2 regions of the Micromonospora sp. FIMYZ51 genome follow, and region 2 is predicted to be linked to the other one. Evidence: riboswitches for the same ligand, from Rfam matches in the RefSeq annotation. Region 2 holds a riboswitch; the other holds the start of a gene.

Region 1 (6,919 bases), 1.6 Mb from region 2:
CAGGGCGCCGAGCTGGCCGCGGGTGTGGTCGCACGGCATGAGGCGACCCGATGACGGCGCTGCGCGGGGCGGCGGGCGAGGTGCGGACCAGGGCAGGTGACCTGATCGCGTACGCCACCGGTTCGGTCGGGATGGGCGTCTGGGTGACCGTTCCCGGCCTGCTGTTGCTCTATTTCCTCACCAATACGCTCGGTGTCTCGCCGTTCCTGGCCGGCCTCACCCTGCTGCTGCCGAAGATCATCGACATCATCGTGCATCCGATGCTGGGCAGCCGATCCGACCGGGAAGCGCGCAGCAGCGGACACCGGCTCGGCATGCTGCGGGTCGGTCTGCTGCTTCCGGTGGCCATGGTGGCGATGTTCTCGGTGCCCGCCGGTTTCTCCGGCGCATCGGCGGCGCTCTGGGTGGGCGGCTGGTTCATCGCCGGCAACCTGCTTTTCGCGTGTTTCCAGGTGCCCTACCTGACCACCCCGTCCGATCTTCGAGTCGGGTACCACGAGCGCACCCGGGTGTTCATGTTCCGGATGCTTTTCCTCACCTTCGGGTTGCTTGGTGCCGGTGTGGCCGCACCGGCGCTGGTGGAGTCGGGACAGCGCGGCGACTACGGCTGGATGGCCCTGCTGCTCTCCGGCGTCATGGTGATCTCCGGGCTGGTCGCACTGACCGGGGTACGGCGTCTCACTGCCCACGCCGGTTTCCGGATGCCCGACCAGCAGGCGGCCCACTCGACCATCGGTGACATCGCGGTCGCCTGGCGGGACCCCGACTTCCGTGCGCTGGTGCTGTCCTACCTGTTCACCGGCACCACTACTCACCTGTTCCTCGCAGCGCTGCCGTTCTACACCAAGTACGTCTTCGACAACTCTGGGCTGACCGCCGTGTTCATGGGGGCGTTCCTCGGTCCAGCGGTCGTCGCCGGTCCGGTGTGGATGCAGGTGTCCCGGCGCATCGGCAAGCAGCCTGGCCTGCTGATCTGTCAGGCGGTCTTCGTGGCCGGTTCGCTGGCGCCGCTGCTCGGCTACGGCACCGGGCCGGCTGTCGCGGTGGTCGGCGTCCTGGGCGTCGCGTTCGCCGGGCTACAGCTGTTCGCGTTCTCGATGGTCCCGGATGCGGTCGCGGCCGCCGAGCAGCGTGGTACCGTCCGGGCTGGCGCCTACACCGGTGTCTGGACTGCCACCGAAGCCACCGGCACCGCAATCGGCCCCTACGTGTACTCGGCCGTGCTCGCCCTAGGCGGCTTCATCTCCACCACCGAGGGGCAGACCGTGACGCAGCCGGAGTCCGCCCACACCGCCCTGTTGATCGGCTTCACCGTGGTTCCGGCGGTGCTGATGGCCGCGGCGCTGACATTCCAAGTGCGCTGGAAGCTGGACCGGACACGCCACACCGGTTGAGCGTTGCGTGCTCAGGCCGGCACCGGTCGCCGAGCGAACGCTCGCATGGCCAGCGTCCCGAGCATCGAGCCGGGAGCCAGCAGCCAGAATGCCCAACGCTTTGGTCGCCGCACAATCACCTGCCGGTGCGCCCGTACGATCCGACTACGGTCCGTCCACGCCCATGCCCCAGTTTCCGGGGTTTCTCGACCAACTGGCGATCGAAGCCCTCGATCCCCTGGTCACCCCGCCGTCCTGGCTCGCCGACGCCTGGAGCGATGACCCGGCATGGCGTCGAACCATCGACGATGCGCGGCACGACGTTCGGTAGCGGCCGGACTCGGACCTGTCGCAGGTTCGAGAGGTGAGGGGCACACACCTTGTGTGCGCAGCGGAACCAGCGCGGAGAAGTGACATAAGGTGTTTGTTCGGTTGCGGATTGACAGCGGCCGTATGGCGAACGAGACTGGCGCGACAACTGAACAGCCGCGTGTACGTGCGGGGGAAGTCCGGTCCAAGTCCGGCGCTGGCCCGCAACGGTAGGCCACCGGGGCGCATTCCCGGTGGCGAGCCCGAATACCTGCCGTACCCGTGAGTCCTGCTCCTCACCCGTCGTGGCCCACGGGTCGGAGGCCGGTCAACCGTGTCCTCACGGGCGGCCGGGTTCTGACGACCGCCGGGCCGGAAAGGCGCTTCCGATGGTCGTTCGCCTGAGCCGGCACCGCCTGCTCGCCCTACTCTGCGGTGTCGTCGCCGCCCTCACCCTCGCCACACCGGCGCTTGCCACCCCCATCCCGGTGGGTGCCGTCCGCTCGGATGCGGCCGCAGGTTGGTTGGCCCGCCAACTGGTCGATGGGGAACGCTTCGAGGCCGTTTTTGACGGCGTCGCGTATCCCGACCAAGGGCTGACTCTCGACGCGGTGTTCGCGTTTGCCGCTGCCGGTGTCGCCGACGACTTCGGCGCACCGGCACTCGCCTGGATTAGCCAGCCTAGTGTCCGGGACGGGTACATCGGCGACGGCACCACGGAGGCATACGCGGGCGCGACCGCCAAACTCGCGCTGGCCGTCGCGGTACGCGGCGGCGACCCGACCGACGTCGGGGGTGTGGACCTCATCGCCCGGTTGCGATCGCTTCAGACACCCGGTGGCCGGTTCACCGACCAGTCAGCGTGGGGCGACTTCAGCAACGCCTTCAGCCAGTCCTTCGCGATTCTTGCGCTGAAGCGGACCGCGCAGGGTGTGCCGGCGGTCGCCGCCGGCTGGCTGGCCGGCACCCGGTGCCCGGACGGCGGCTACCCCCTGCTGCCCGCGCAACCGGTATGCACCTCCGATGTGGATGCCACCGCCCTGGTGGTGCAGGCGTTGCGGGCCGCCGGCCGATGGGCCGACGCTGCGGCTGGCTTGCGCTGGCTGGTCTCCGTGCAACGTGCCGACGGCGGGTTCACCAACATCGACGGAGTAGCCAACGCCAACAGCACCGGGCTGGCGGCGCAGGCGCTGCGCGACGGTGGCCGGCCGCTGGCCTGGCTGCGGGCTCGCGTGTTCCTGGCCGGATTGCAGGTCGGCTGCACCGCGCCCCCGGCCAATCGGGGAGCGGTCGACTTCGACGGCGGCGCCTTCGACCCCGGCACTGCCATCCGCGCCACCGCTCAAGCCGTCCTGGGGCTGACCGGTACCGGATACGCCCGGCTCTCCACCACCACCGCGACCACCGGCGCACCCACTCTTGTCTGCCGCTGACCCCTCCGACACAACCCGTACCACCGAAGGAGTGTCCATGTTCCGTGTCCACAATCCCGTCCGTCGGTGGCTCGCGAGCCTTGTGGCGGCCGGTGTCGTCGCCGTCGGGCTGGTCGCTGTCGAGCCGTCTCCGCAGGTTGCCCAGGCCGCCGCGTGCACCGGGACGTCCGGAGTCACCGTGGTGGTCGACTACGGCTCACTCGGCGGCGGCGTCCAGGTGGCGTGTGCGCTCGGCGACCCGGCCACTGGGCTGGCCGCCCTACAGGGTGCTGGTTTCACGGTGACCGGTACGCAACGGTGGGGGTTGGCCTTCGTCTGCCGGATCAACGGCCAGCCGACCGCCGCGACGGAACCCTGCGTCAATACCCCGCCGGTCAGCGCGTACTGGTCGTACTGGCACGCCTCCGGCAGCGGTGCCGCGTGGACGTACAGCACGTCGGGAGCGACCAGCTACAACCCGGCGCCGGGCACGGTGGAGGGCTGGTCCTTCGGCTCCGGCGCGGCACCCAGCATCACCGCCCCCTGACGTGGCTATGTCCGCCATGAACCGTTGACGTGCCGGGTGTCGACCGCCACGCTGGCGCCGAGAGGCGACCAGGCGGTACGGTGGCGACACCCGGTGCGCCGGGTACACAACTGAATACGTCCTGTTCGGGGGGAAGCCGGTAGAAGCCGGCGCTGACCCGCAACCGTGAGCGAGACCTGTCTCGCGAGCCGGAATGCCCCGCACAGGACGAGCGGCTTCCACTGTCGAGGTCTACAGGGTGGAGTCCGGGCAACCGAGGTACGGCAATCCGTCGTGGATTGTCCTCCGCCGGTGCCTTCCGGAGCTTTCACCGACCGCTCTGCGAAAGGCACCCCGCATGCCCACGTTCCCGCTCCGGCGCCTCGGCGCCGGTCTCGGCAGCGCCACCGCCATGGCGCTCGCCATCGTCGCGGCCACCCCCATCGGCGTGACTGCCGCGCCGTCGCCGATCCACACCGCCGCCGCGCGCGACGCCGCGACCTGGCTCGCTGGTGAGTACGCCGACGGAGTTCTGCCAGGCCCTTTCGGCGGCGAGGACTGGGGGCTGAGCATCGACGGAGTGATCGCCCTCGCCGCCACCGGTGTAGCTAGCTCGACTCGGCAGGCGGCGACGGCGCAGATCGCTATGCACGTGCGGTCCTACAACAGCTACGACGACTGGGGCATCGAGAGCTTCACCGACGGCGGCGCCACCGCGAAACTGCTCTACGCCGCCTCCGCCGCCGGTGCCGACCCCACCGACTTCGGCGGCTGGGACCTACGCGCCGAGACCCTGGCCCTGATCTCCGGGGCGGGCACCGGCCACCAGCACGGCCGGATCACCAGCCGGACCACCGAGGCGACCGGCCCGGACCCGAGCAATACCTTCGACCAGTCCTTTGCCGTGCTGGGCCTGGCCCGCAGCGGTGGCGTGCCGCAGCAGACCGTCGACTTCCTCATCCGGCAGCAGTGCACGGCCGGCGGTTTCCGGCTCTATCCCGACGCGGACGGCGCGCCGTCGCCGTCCTGCGACGCTCAGGCCAACGCCACCCTCGACGTCGACTCGACCGCCATGGCCGTTCAAGCCTTGCTCGCGACCGACGTCACCGGCGCGGACGAGGCCGCACAGCGCGGCGCGGACTGGCTGGTGACGCAGCAACGCACCGACGGATCGTTCGGCGGGTCGGGGCCGACCAGTGGCGCGAACTCCAATAGCACCGGCCTCGCTGGGCAGGCGCTGGCCGCAGCGGGACGCGACGCCGAGGCGGCGCGGGCCGCGCAGGCCCTGGCGACGCTGCAGCTCACCACCGCCAACGGCGGCGCCGCGGCGGCCGATGCCGGTGCCGTCGCCTACGCCAGCGACGCGCTGACCGAGGCGGTACGCGAGGGAATCGCCGCGAACTTCCGGGATCAGTGGCGCCGCGCCACCGCCCAGGCGCTCCTCGGGCTGGCCCAGATACCGCTGGGCCGGATCGGCCTCGATCTGCCGCCCTCCGGCGAACCCACCTCGTCGCCAACCGTGCCACCGAGGCCGACGGGGTCGCCCACGCCCACCGCCGCACCAACGCCCTCTGGCTCACCGACCCTGACCGCGTCACCCACGCCGACCACCTCGCCCACCGGCGGTCCGACGCCGAGCGTCGTACCGTCGACACCCACGCCGACCGTGACAGCGTCGACTCCCACCTCCCCTGTCAGCAGTCCCGCCGCAGGCGGGCCGGGTCGCCTGCCGACCACCGGTGCGGCGATCGGCGGGTACGTGCTCATCGCGCTGCTGCTGCTCGGTGGGGGAGCGGTGCTGCTGGTGCTCGGCCGCCGGCGGGCCACATGAGCACCCGGGCGACCCGGACCGCGTTCGTTCTCGCCCTGGCCGCCACCACCGTCCTGGTCGGGCCAAGGCCGGCTGTGGCTGCCGGCAGCGCCGGCTACTGCCCGGACACCGGCGGCGTCACCGTCGTGGTGGACTTCAAGGAACTCGGTGGCGGCACGGTCGTCCGGTGTGCCCTCGGCGACCAAACCACCGGATTGGCAGCGTTGAAGAACGCTGGCTTTCAAATCACGGGCACGCTGCGCTGGGGCGAGGGGTTCGTCTGCCGGATCGGGGGCAAACCCTCGGCCAGCGAGGAAAAATGCGTCGATACGCCCCCGGCCAGCGCCTACTGGTCGTATTGGCACGCACCCAATGGCGGCAGCTGGACGTACAGCGACAAGGGTGTGCTCAACCGCAAGCCACCGGCAGGCAGCTTCGAAGGCTGGTCGTTCTCCCTGAACCGCAATTCCGACAACGCCCCCCGACCGGCGGTGGCACCCACCCGGCCAGCACCTCCGCCGCGCACCACGCCACCGGCACCACCTTCCCGCACCACACCACCGGCCCTGCCTGGGCGTACCACGGCACCGGCGTCTCCAGCCCGTTCCTCCTCGCCGCCGAACGTCCCACCACCGGTCGCCGGTGCCCCTGTCGGGTCGGCCGGGCCAGGCGGCAGCGCGCCGACCGGAGCGGTGGGCACGTCAGCCACCGCCGCCGCTGGTGCGACGTTCTCCGGAAGCCCGCCTGTCCCAGCGACGGAGGCATCGCCGACAGAGGCGGGCGGCCCGCCACTCGGGGCCGCGCCCGCAGCATCATCGGCCGAGTCGACGAACTCGCTCCCGCCGACCGAGACAACCGCCGCCCGCGACACCGACGGGCTACCGTTTGGCACCCTGGCTGGGCTGCTCCTACTGGTCGCGCTCGCTGGTGGCGGGGTCGTCGCGGCTCGCCGCCGGCGGGCCGCCGAACCGGATGACTGAGCAGGTCGCCGCTGGCAGCGGCGCAGTCCAGCGGATGTCGGTGGCACGGTTGGCGACCCGACCCGATACGGCGGGGCCCGGACGGCTGCCGCGGCTGCTGCATCCGGGCGCCTGGTGGCTGTGGGCGCTCGGCCTGGCGACCGCCGCCAGTCACACCACCAACCCGCTGCCTCTGGCGCTGCTCATCGCCGCCGCCGCGCTGGTGGTCGTCCGCCGCCGCGGCGACGCTCCCTGGGCGCTGGCGTTCCGGCTGTACCTGGTGCTCGGCGCGGTGATCGTGGCCATGCGGGTGGTGTTCCGCCTTGTCTTCGGCGGCGGACAAGGTGAGTTCATTCTGTTTCACCTGCCGGCGATCCCGCTGCCGGAATGGGCGGCCGGCATCCGACTGTTCGGGCCGGTCGCCGCCGAACAACTTCTCGGCGGCTTCTACGACGGACTGCGCCTGGCGGCGATGCTCGTATGCCTCGGTGCCGCCAACGCCCTGGCCAACCCGAAGCGCCTCCTCAAGG
Region 2 (6,919 bases):
CCGTTCCCCCTGGCTGCGGGAAGGATCCGTGGTCGCCCAGCAGCAGGCTGTGCGCACCTACGCGCTCGCCCTTCAGCACTCCTACAAGGTCAAAGGACGGGGTCGTCCGACCGTGAAGGCCCGCAAAAAGACACTGCCAAGCATTGAATACACCTTGCGGGGATTCGCTATCCGGGGGCACCGTCTGCGTCTCGCCGGTGGCATCACGATCCCGGTGGTCTGGTCCCGGGAACTGCCGTCCAAGCCGACCAGTGTGCGTGTCTACCAAGACTCGTTGGGGCACTGGTACGTCTCGTTCGTCGTCCGACGCGAAGCGTGCACCGCTCCGACTGCCGACAGGGCGATCGGCGTGGACTGGGGTGTCACCACGACCGCGACCACCACCGACCCGACCTACGACCTGCCTCACCTCGGCTACCGCAAACGGTGCGGCGCCGAGTTGGCCCGTGCGCAGCGCACGATGAATCGCCGACGCCGCCCGCGAGGTAGCCCTCCGTCGAAGGGCTACCTGCGGGCCCGGCGGCAGGCCGCCAGACTGCACAAGAAGGCAGCCCGGCAGAACACCCACGACGCCCGCCAATGGGCCAAGAGAATCGTGGACAACCACTCCGTGATCGCCGTAGAGGACTTTAAGCCAACGTTCCTGACCCGCACGACCATGGCGCGGAAGGTTGCGGACGCCGCGATCGGCGCTGCCAAACGGGAACTGATCGAGCGTGGCATGCGGGCGGGCCGGAAGGTGGTGTTGGTGCCGCCCGCCTACACCACAATGACCTGCTCGCAGTGCGGAACGAGAGCCAAGGAACGCCTCGGGTTGGGTGTGCGAACTTTCCGGTGCGACAGGTGCGGACACACCGCCTGCCGCGACCGGAACGCCGCGAGGGCGATCCTCGCCACGGTAGAACGCGACTGTGCTGGTGCCGACGACGTAAGACACGTGATCACCTCCCTCTGGGTAAGTGGTAACGCGCAGTCCGAGCCAGAAATCTCCCGGCAGTAGCGGTGGGGAAGCGTTAATGGCACGCCTCGCAGCTTTCGGGGTTTTCCAGGGAGCAGGCCAACGCCTCGTCGTCGGCCACCGCGACGATCGGCCGGGCGGCCGGGGTGACGGCGACGGTGGCCTGCTGGATGCGGGTCGCGGGACGCGAGCGCAGGTAGTAGGTGGTCTTCAGCCCGGACTTCCAGGCGTAGAGGTACATCGAGGAGAGCTTGCCGATGGTCGGCGCGCTCAGGAACAGGTTCAGCGACTGCGACTGGTCGATGTACGGTGCGCGGGCGGCGGCCAGGTCGATCAGCGCCCGCTGCGGTAGTTCCCACGCGGTGCGGAACAGCTCGCGTACGTCCTCGGGCAGCTCGGCGATGCCCTGCACCGATCCTTCGGCGCGCTTGATCTGCTCGCGGATCGACCCCGTCCAGAGCCCGCGCGCCTTCAGCTCACCGACCAGGTAGGTGTTGATCTGGAGGAACTCGCCGGACATCGTCTCCCGCTTGAACAGGTTGGACACCTGCGGCTCGATGCACTCGTAGCAGCCGGCGATCGAGGCGATGGTGGCGGTCGGCGCGATCGCGACCAGCAGCGAGTTCCGCAGACCGTGGGCGGCGACCCGCTCGCGCAGCGCGGCCCACCGCTGCGGCTGGCCGACCTCGGCACCCCAGAGGTCCGGATGAAGCTCACCCGTTGCCGCCCGGGTCTGCGGGTACGCCGGATGCGGGCCGAACCGTTCGGCGAGCCCGGCGGAGGTCTCCAGGGCGGTCAGGAAGATCTCCTCCTGTACCCGGGTCGACAGCTCCCGGGCCGGGGCCGAGTCGAACGGCAGGCGCAGCGTGAAGAAGGCGTCCTGGAGGCCCATCAGCCCGAGGCCGACCGGACGCCAGCGCGGGTTCGACGCCGCCGCCTGCTCGGCCGGGTAGTAGTTGATGTCGATCACCCGGTCGAGGAAGACCACAGCGGTACGGACGGTCGCGCGCAGCTTCGCCCAGTCCACGCCGTCGGCGGTGACGTGCGCGCCCAGGTTCACCGAGCCGAGGTTGCAGACCGCCGTCTCGGTGTCGCTGTTGACCTCCAGGATCTCGGTGCAGAGGTTCGACAGGTGGACGGTGTTGCCCGGTGCGCCGGTCTGGTTGGAGAGCCGGTTCGCCGCGTCCTTGAAGGTCATCCACCCGTTGCCGGTCTGGGCGAGGGTACGCATCATCCGCCCGTACAGGTCACGGGCCCGGACCGTGCGGACCGCCTGCTTCTCGGCCGCCCGGTACGCCTCGTCGAACGCCTCGCCGTACAGATCGGGCAGCTCGGGCGCGTCGGACGGGTCGATAAGCGACCACTCGCCGTCGGCCTCGACCCGCCGCATGAACTCGTCCGGGATCCAGTTGGCCAGGTTCAGGTTGTGCGTACGCCGGGACTCCTCACCGGTGTTGTCCCGCAGCTCCAGGAACTCCTCGATGTCGGGATGCCAGGGTTCGAGATAGACGCAGGCCGCGCCCTTGCGACGACCGCCCTGGTTGACCGCCGCCACCCCGGCGTCGAGCGTCTTGAGAAACGGCACGATGCCGTTCGACCGGCCGTTGGTTCCCCTGATCAACGCGCCGCGGCCACGCACCCGCGACCAGGAGATGCCGATGCCGCCGGAGAACTTCGACAGCTTGGCCACCTGGTGGTACCGCTCGTAGATCGAGTCCAGTTCGTCGCGGGGCGAGTCCACCAGGAAACACGAGGACATCTGGGTGTGCCGGGTGCCGGAGTTGAACAGCGTCGGCGAGCTGGGCAGGTACGCCAGGCTGGACATCAGCCGGTAGAACCCGATCGCCTCGCCCGGCGTCTGCGACAGCCCGCAGGCGACCCGCAGCAGCCAGTACTGCGGGGTTTCCACCACCAGGCGGGTCTGCGGATGCCGCAGCAGGTACCGGTCCGCGACGGTACGCAGACCGAAGTACTCGAATCGCAGGTCACCGTCCGGGTCGACGGCGTCGTCAAGCTTGCGCGAGTTGGCGGCCACGAACGCCGCGGTGGCGTCCCCGATCAGGCCCAGGCCGTGCGCGTACCGGATCGACTGGCTGAAGCTCGCCACCTGCTGCCCGCGGACCTCGGAGTCCACGAACGCGGCGAGCAGTCGCGCCGCCAACTTCGAGTACTGCGGCTCCTCGCCGATCAGCTCGGCCGCAGTCTGAATCGACAGCTTGTCCAGCTCCGCCGTGGTGGCTCCGTCGTACAGGCCGCTTATCGTCTTCGTCGCCACCCGCAGTGGGTCGACCTCGTCGAGATCGGCGACCCAGCGCTCCACCGCCTTGACGATCTTGTTGACATCGACCGGCTCGGTGTCGCCGTTGCGTTTACGAACCCGCATCGCGTGCCGGCGGTGCTCTGGCCCCGCCTGCTCCTGGGTCACCGTCATGTTTCCCTTCCTCGCGCCTGTCGCCGAGGTCGACGGGCGCGCGGGAGGGACGCCGCCGGTCAGTCACGGCATGCCACGGCTGACCGGCTGAGGCGTCGGCCGTCCCGCGCGGCCTTCGACCGCCGCACGCGACGCGTGCGGCGTGCTGGCAGGTCTTCGGACTCGTGGGCATGACGAAAGTCGCCTACTGGCCGTCGCTTCCCAGACCATGCGGTCCAGTGCTTCGTTGACGGCGGTCGTTCCCACTCACCGCTGCGGGGCAGTCCCGGACTCGCACCGGGTTCCCTCTTGCCTCGACCACCACGGCTTGATGGTCGAACCAGCTACGGGTGACACCATATATGGGCGGGATGCGCGAAGGGCAACACCAGATGGTGTGTCGGGCGAGTCGCCGTCAGGCGTCCAGCCACTTGCGGTCGAGCGCATAGCGGGCCAGACCGGACCGGATCTTCAGCACCTCGCCAGTGGTCAGGTTCGACGACGACGACAGGAGCAGGTCGGTCACGAAGCGTTCGTACTCCGAGCGGCCGACGACATCGCAGGTGTCCGCGTCGGCCGAGTCGGAACCGGAGATCGGGCGGGAGGTTATCTCCACGCCATTTGCCGGGCGGGCCAGCACGGCCCGGACGCCGTCGTTACCCTCGACGGCCTCGTACTCAAGGAGCATGCCGGGTCGCAACTCGTGCGGGTGCACGTCCCGGAGCACCGACGCGTGCAGGAAGACGTCCTCGTCACCGCCCTCAGCCGCGATAAATCCATAGCCTTTGTCCACGTTGAACCGAATGACTTTGCCCTGCCGTACCGCCACGCCATCCACTTCCTCTCACCACAACAATCCGCTAACACCGGGCGCGACCGGCGCCCGTCATGTTGCATCGTATGCCGTCTCGGCTGCCCGCCGGGTCCCCGGCGGCGGTTGCCGGCCAAGTTTTTTGGCCGGGCGGGTGGTGACGCCCCTCACCCGCCGCGCGCTCGCGGTACCTCGTTGGCCGGCATCGACCGGACCACGGGGATAGATTGGGCACCGACGGAGAATCGAGACAGTGGGGTTTTCGACAGACATGACGAATGCAGGCGGCACCCAGCCCGCGAAGGACTCCGGCACGTACCGCATCGGCGGGGAGCTGACCGTCGACCGACTCGGCTACGGGGCGATGCAGATCACCGGGCCGGGCGTCTGGGGTGACCCGAAGGACCCGGCCGAGGCGGTCCGGGTGCTGCGCCGGGCGTACGAACTCGGGGTGACCTTCATCGACACCGCCGACTCGTACGGTCCGTTCGTCTCCGAGTTGCTGATCCGGGAGGCGCTGCACCCGTACGCCGACGACCTGGTCATCGCGACGAAGGCCGGGCTGACCCGCAGCGGTCCGGGCGAATGGCGGCCGGTGGGCCGCCCGGAGTACCTGCGCCAGCAGTGCGAGCTGAGCCTGCGTCACCTCGGCCTGGAGAGCATCGACCTCTACCAGTTGCACCGGATCGACCGGAAGGTGCCGCTGGCCGACCAGATCGGCGAGCTGGTCCGGCTGAAGCAGGAGGGCAAGATCCGGCACATCGGCCTCTCCGAGGTCACCGTCGAGCAGATCGAGGCGGCGCGGGAGATCGCACCGATCGCCTCGGTGCAGAACCTCTACAACGTGGCCAACCGCGCCGCCGAGGACGTCCTGACCTACTGCGAGGGCAACGACATCGCGTTCATCCCCTGGTACCCGATCGCCACCGGCGAGTTGGCCCGGCCGGGCGGCCCGCTGGACAAGATCTCGACCGAGCACGGCGCGACGCCCGCCCAACTCGCGCTCGCCTGGCTGCTCCGCCGTTCGCCGGTCATGCTGCCCATTCCCGGCACGTCGACGGTGGCCCACCTGGAGGAGAACGTGGCCGCCGCCCAGGTGCGGCTCACCGACGCGGAGTACGAGGCGCTGGCCGCCGCAGCCTGACGGGGAGCGACCCGGGTCCGGCTCGCCGACCGCCGACGCACGGTGGTGTTAGCACCCCGTCGGCAGAGGGGATAGCGCTCCTGACCGCGTCGGCCGCAGACGGTCTGCTGTAGGCATGACGACTACACTGACGCGGTCGCAGACGACGACTGGCAGCGATTTCGCCGTCCTGTCCCGCCGGATCACACACGCGGGACTGATGCGCCGCCGGCCCGCCTACTACATCGTCCGGTTGAGCGTCGTCACGCTCATGCTCGTCGGCGGCTGGGCGGTCTTCTTCGCGGTCGGTTCCTCGTGGTGGCAGCTGATCACGGCGGTGTTCCTCGCCGTCGCCTTCGCCCAGGTCGCACTCGTGGCCCACGATCTGGCGCACCGCCAGGTGTTCCGCACCCGCCGGCCGAGTGCGGTGGCCGGGCTGCTGGCCGGCAACCTCGGTGTCGGGATGAGCTACGGCTGGTGGATGGACAAGCACACCCGGCACCACAACAACCCCAACCACGACGATCTCGACCCGGACGTCGCCCCTGAGGTGCTCGTCTGGGCCGCCGAATCGGCCGTCGGTCGTCGTGGGCTGAAGGGCTTCATCACCAGGCGTCAGGCCGCCCTCTTCTTCCCGCTGCTCACCCTGCTCGCGGTCAGCCTGAAGGTGTCAAGCGTCAAGGCGCTGCGCACCGGCACGGTGCAGCGGCGTGGGGTGGAGAGCGTACTGCTGGTCCTGCACGCGGTCGGCTACCTCGCCGCGCTCTTCCTGGTGCTCTCGCCGCTACAGGCCGTCGCCTTCCTGGTGCTGCACCAGGCGCTGTTCGGTGTCTACCTCGGCCTGACCTTCGCACCCAACCACAAGGGCATGCCGCATCCGACCGGTGCCGAGGATTTCCTCCGCAAGCAGGTGTTGACCTCCCGCAACGTCCGGGGAAGCCGGCTGGTCGATGCGGCGCTCGGCGGTTTGAACTACCAGATCGAGCACCACCTGTTCCCCGGCATGCCGACGCCGAACCTGCGTCGGGCCCAGCCGATCGTGCAGGCGTACTGCGCCGAGATCGGCGTCCCGTACGAACAGACCGGCCTCGTCGCCTCCTACCGGGCAGCGCTGCGGCACCTGCACGAGGTGGGCGCATCCGCCCGGGCCGAGCATGCCGCGGCCCGGCGGGCTGGCCGGGCCGCAGGGTAGGCGCCGGGTCGATTCCCGGCCGGCACCTTCGTCACCCGCCGGTCGGGAGTCAACCGCCGAGCCACGCCTCCGGGGCCGGTTCGCCGTTGCCGATCGGAGGGAAGAGTTCGTCCAGGCGCTTGAGCAGGTCGTCGGGGAGAGTGAGGTTGAGCGCCCGGATCGCGGAGTCCACGTGCGCCTGGGTACGCGGCCCGATCACCGCGGCGGTCAGCCCGGGGCGGCTCAGCACCCAGGCGGTGCCCACTTCAGCAGGGTCGAGGCCCGCCTCGGCGCAGAGCCGTTCGTACTCAACGATCTCCGTGTGCCGGGTGCGCAGGGCCACCATGGCCCGGCCCTGTGCCGACTTCACCGCGGTGCCGTCGGCCTGCTTGCGCAGTGCCCCGCCGAGCAGTCCACCGTGCAGTGGTGACCAGGCCAGCACGCCG

The links. Region 2 has a riboswitch for cobalamin ahead of QQG74_RS14085 (ribonucleoside-diphosphate reductase subunit alpha). Riboswitches for the same ligand answer to the same signal wherever they lie in the genome.
Region 1: another riboswitch for cobalamin. It lies ahead of QQG74_RS20965 (cell wall anchor protein); the one in region 2 lies ahead of QQG74_RS14085 (ribonucleoside-diphosphate reductase subunit alpha).

The regions. Positions count from the first base shown of each region.
Region 1 is NZ_CP134706.1:4,695,473-4,702,391, reverse strand. Features, by position in the region: gene QQG74_RS20990 (SDR family NAD(P)-dependent oxidoreductase) at 1-54, shown strand, start outside; gene QQG74_RS20985 (MFS transporter) at 51-1,394, shown strand; gene QQG74_RS20980 (hypothetical protein) at 1,558-1,704, shown strand; cobalamin riboswitch at 1,840-1,976, shown strand; gene QQG74_RS20975 (peptidase) at 2,072-3,115, shown strand; gene QQG74_RS20970 (hypothetical protein) at 3,153-3,641, shown strand; cobalamin riboswitch at 3,719-3,861, shown strand; gene QQG74_RS20965 (cell wall anchor protein) at 3,979-5,451, shown strand; gene QQG74_RS20960 (hypothetical protein) at 5,448-6,410, shown strand; gene QQG74_RS20955 (energy-coupling factor transporter transmembrane protein EcfT) at 6,445-6,919, shown strand, end outside.
Region 2 is NZ_CP134706.1:3,078,037-3,084,955, reverse strand. Features, by position in the region: gene QQG74_RS14090 (transposase) at 1-1,000, shown strand, start outside; gene QQG74_RS14085 (ribonucleoside-diphosphate reductase subunit alpha) at 1,014-3,389, opposite strand; cobalamin riboswitch at 3,519-3,728, opposite strand; gene QQG74_RS14080 (cold shock domain-containing protein) at 3,784-4,197, opposite strand; gene QQG74_RS14075 (aldo/keto reductase) at 4,451-5,323, shown strand; gene QQG74_RS14070 (acyl-CoA desaturase) at 5,439-6,494, shown strand; gene QQG74_RS14065 (aldo/keto reductase) at 6,544-6,919, opposite strand, start outside.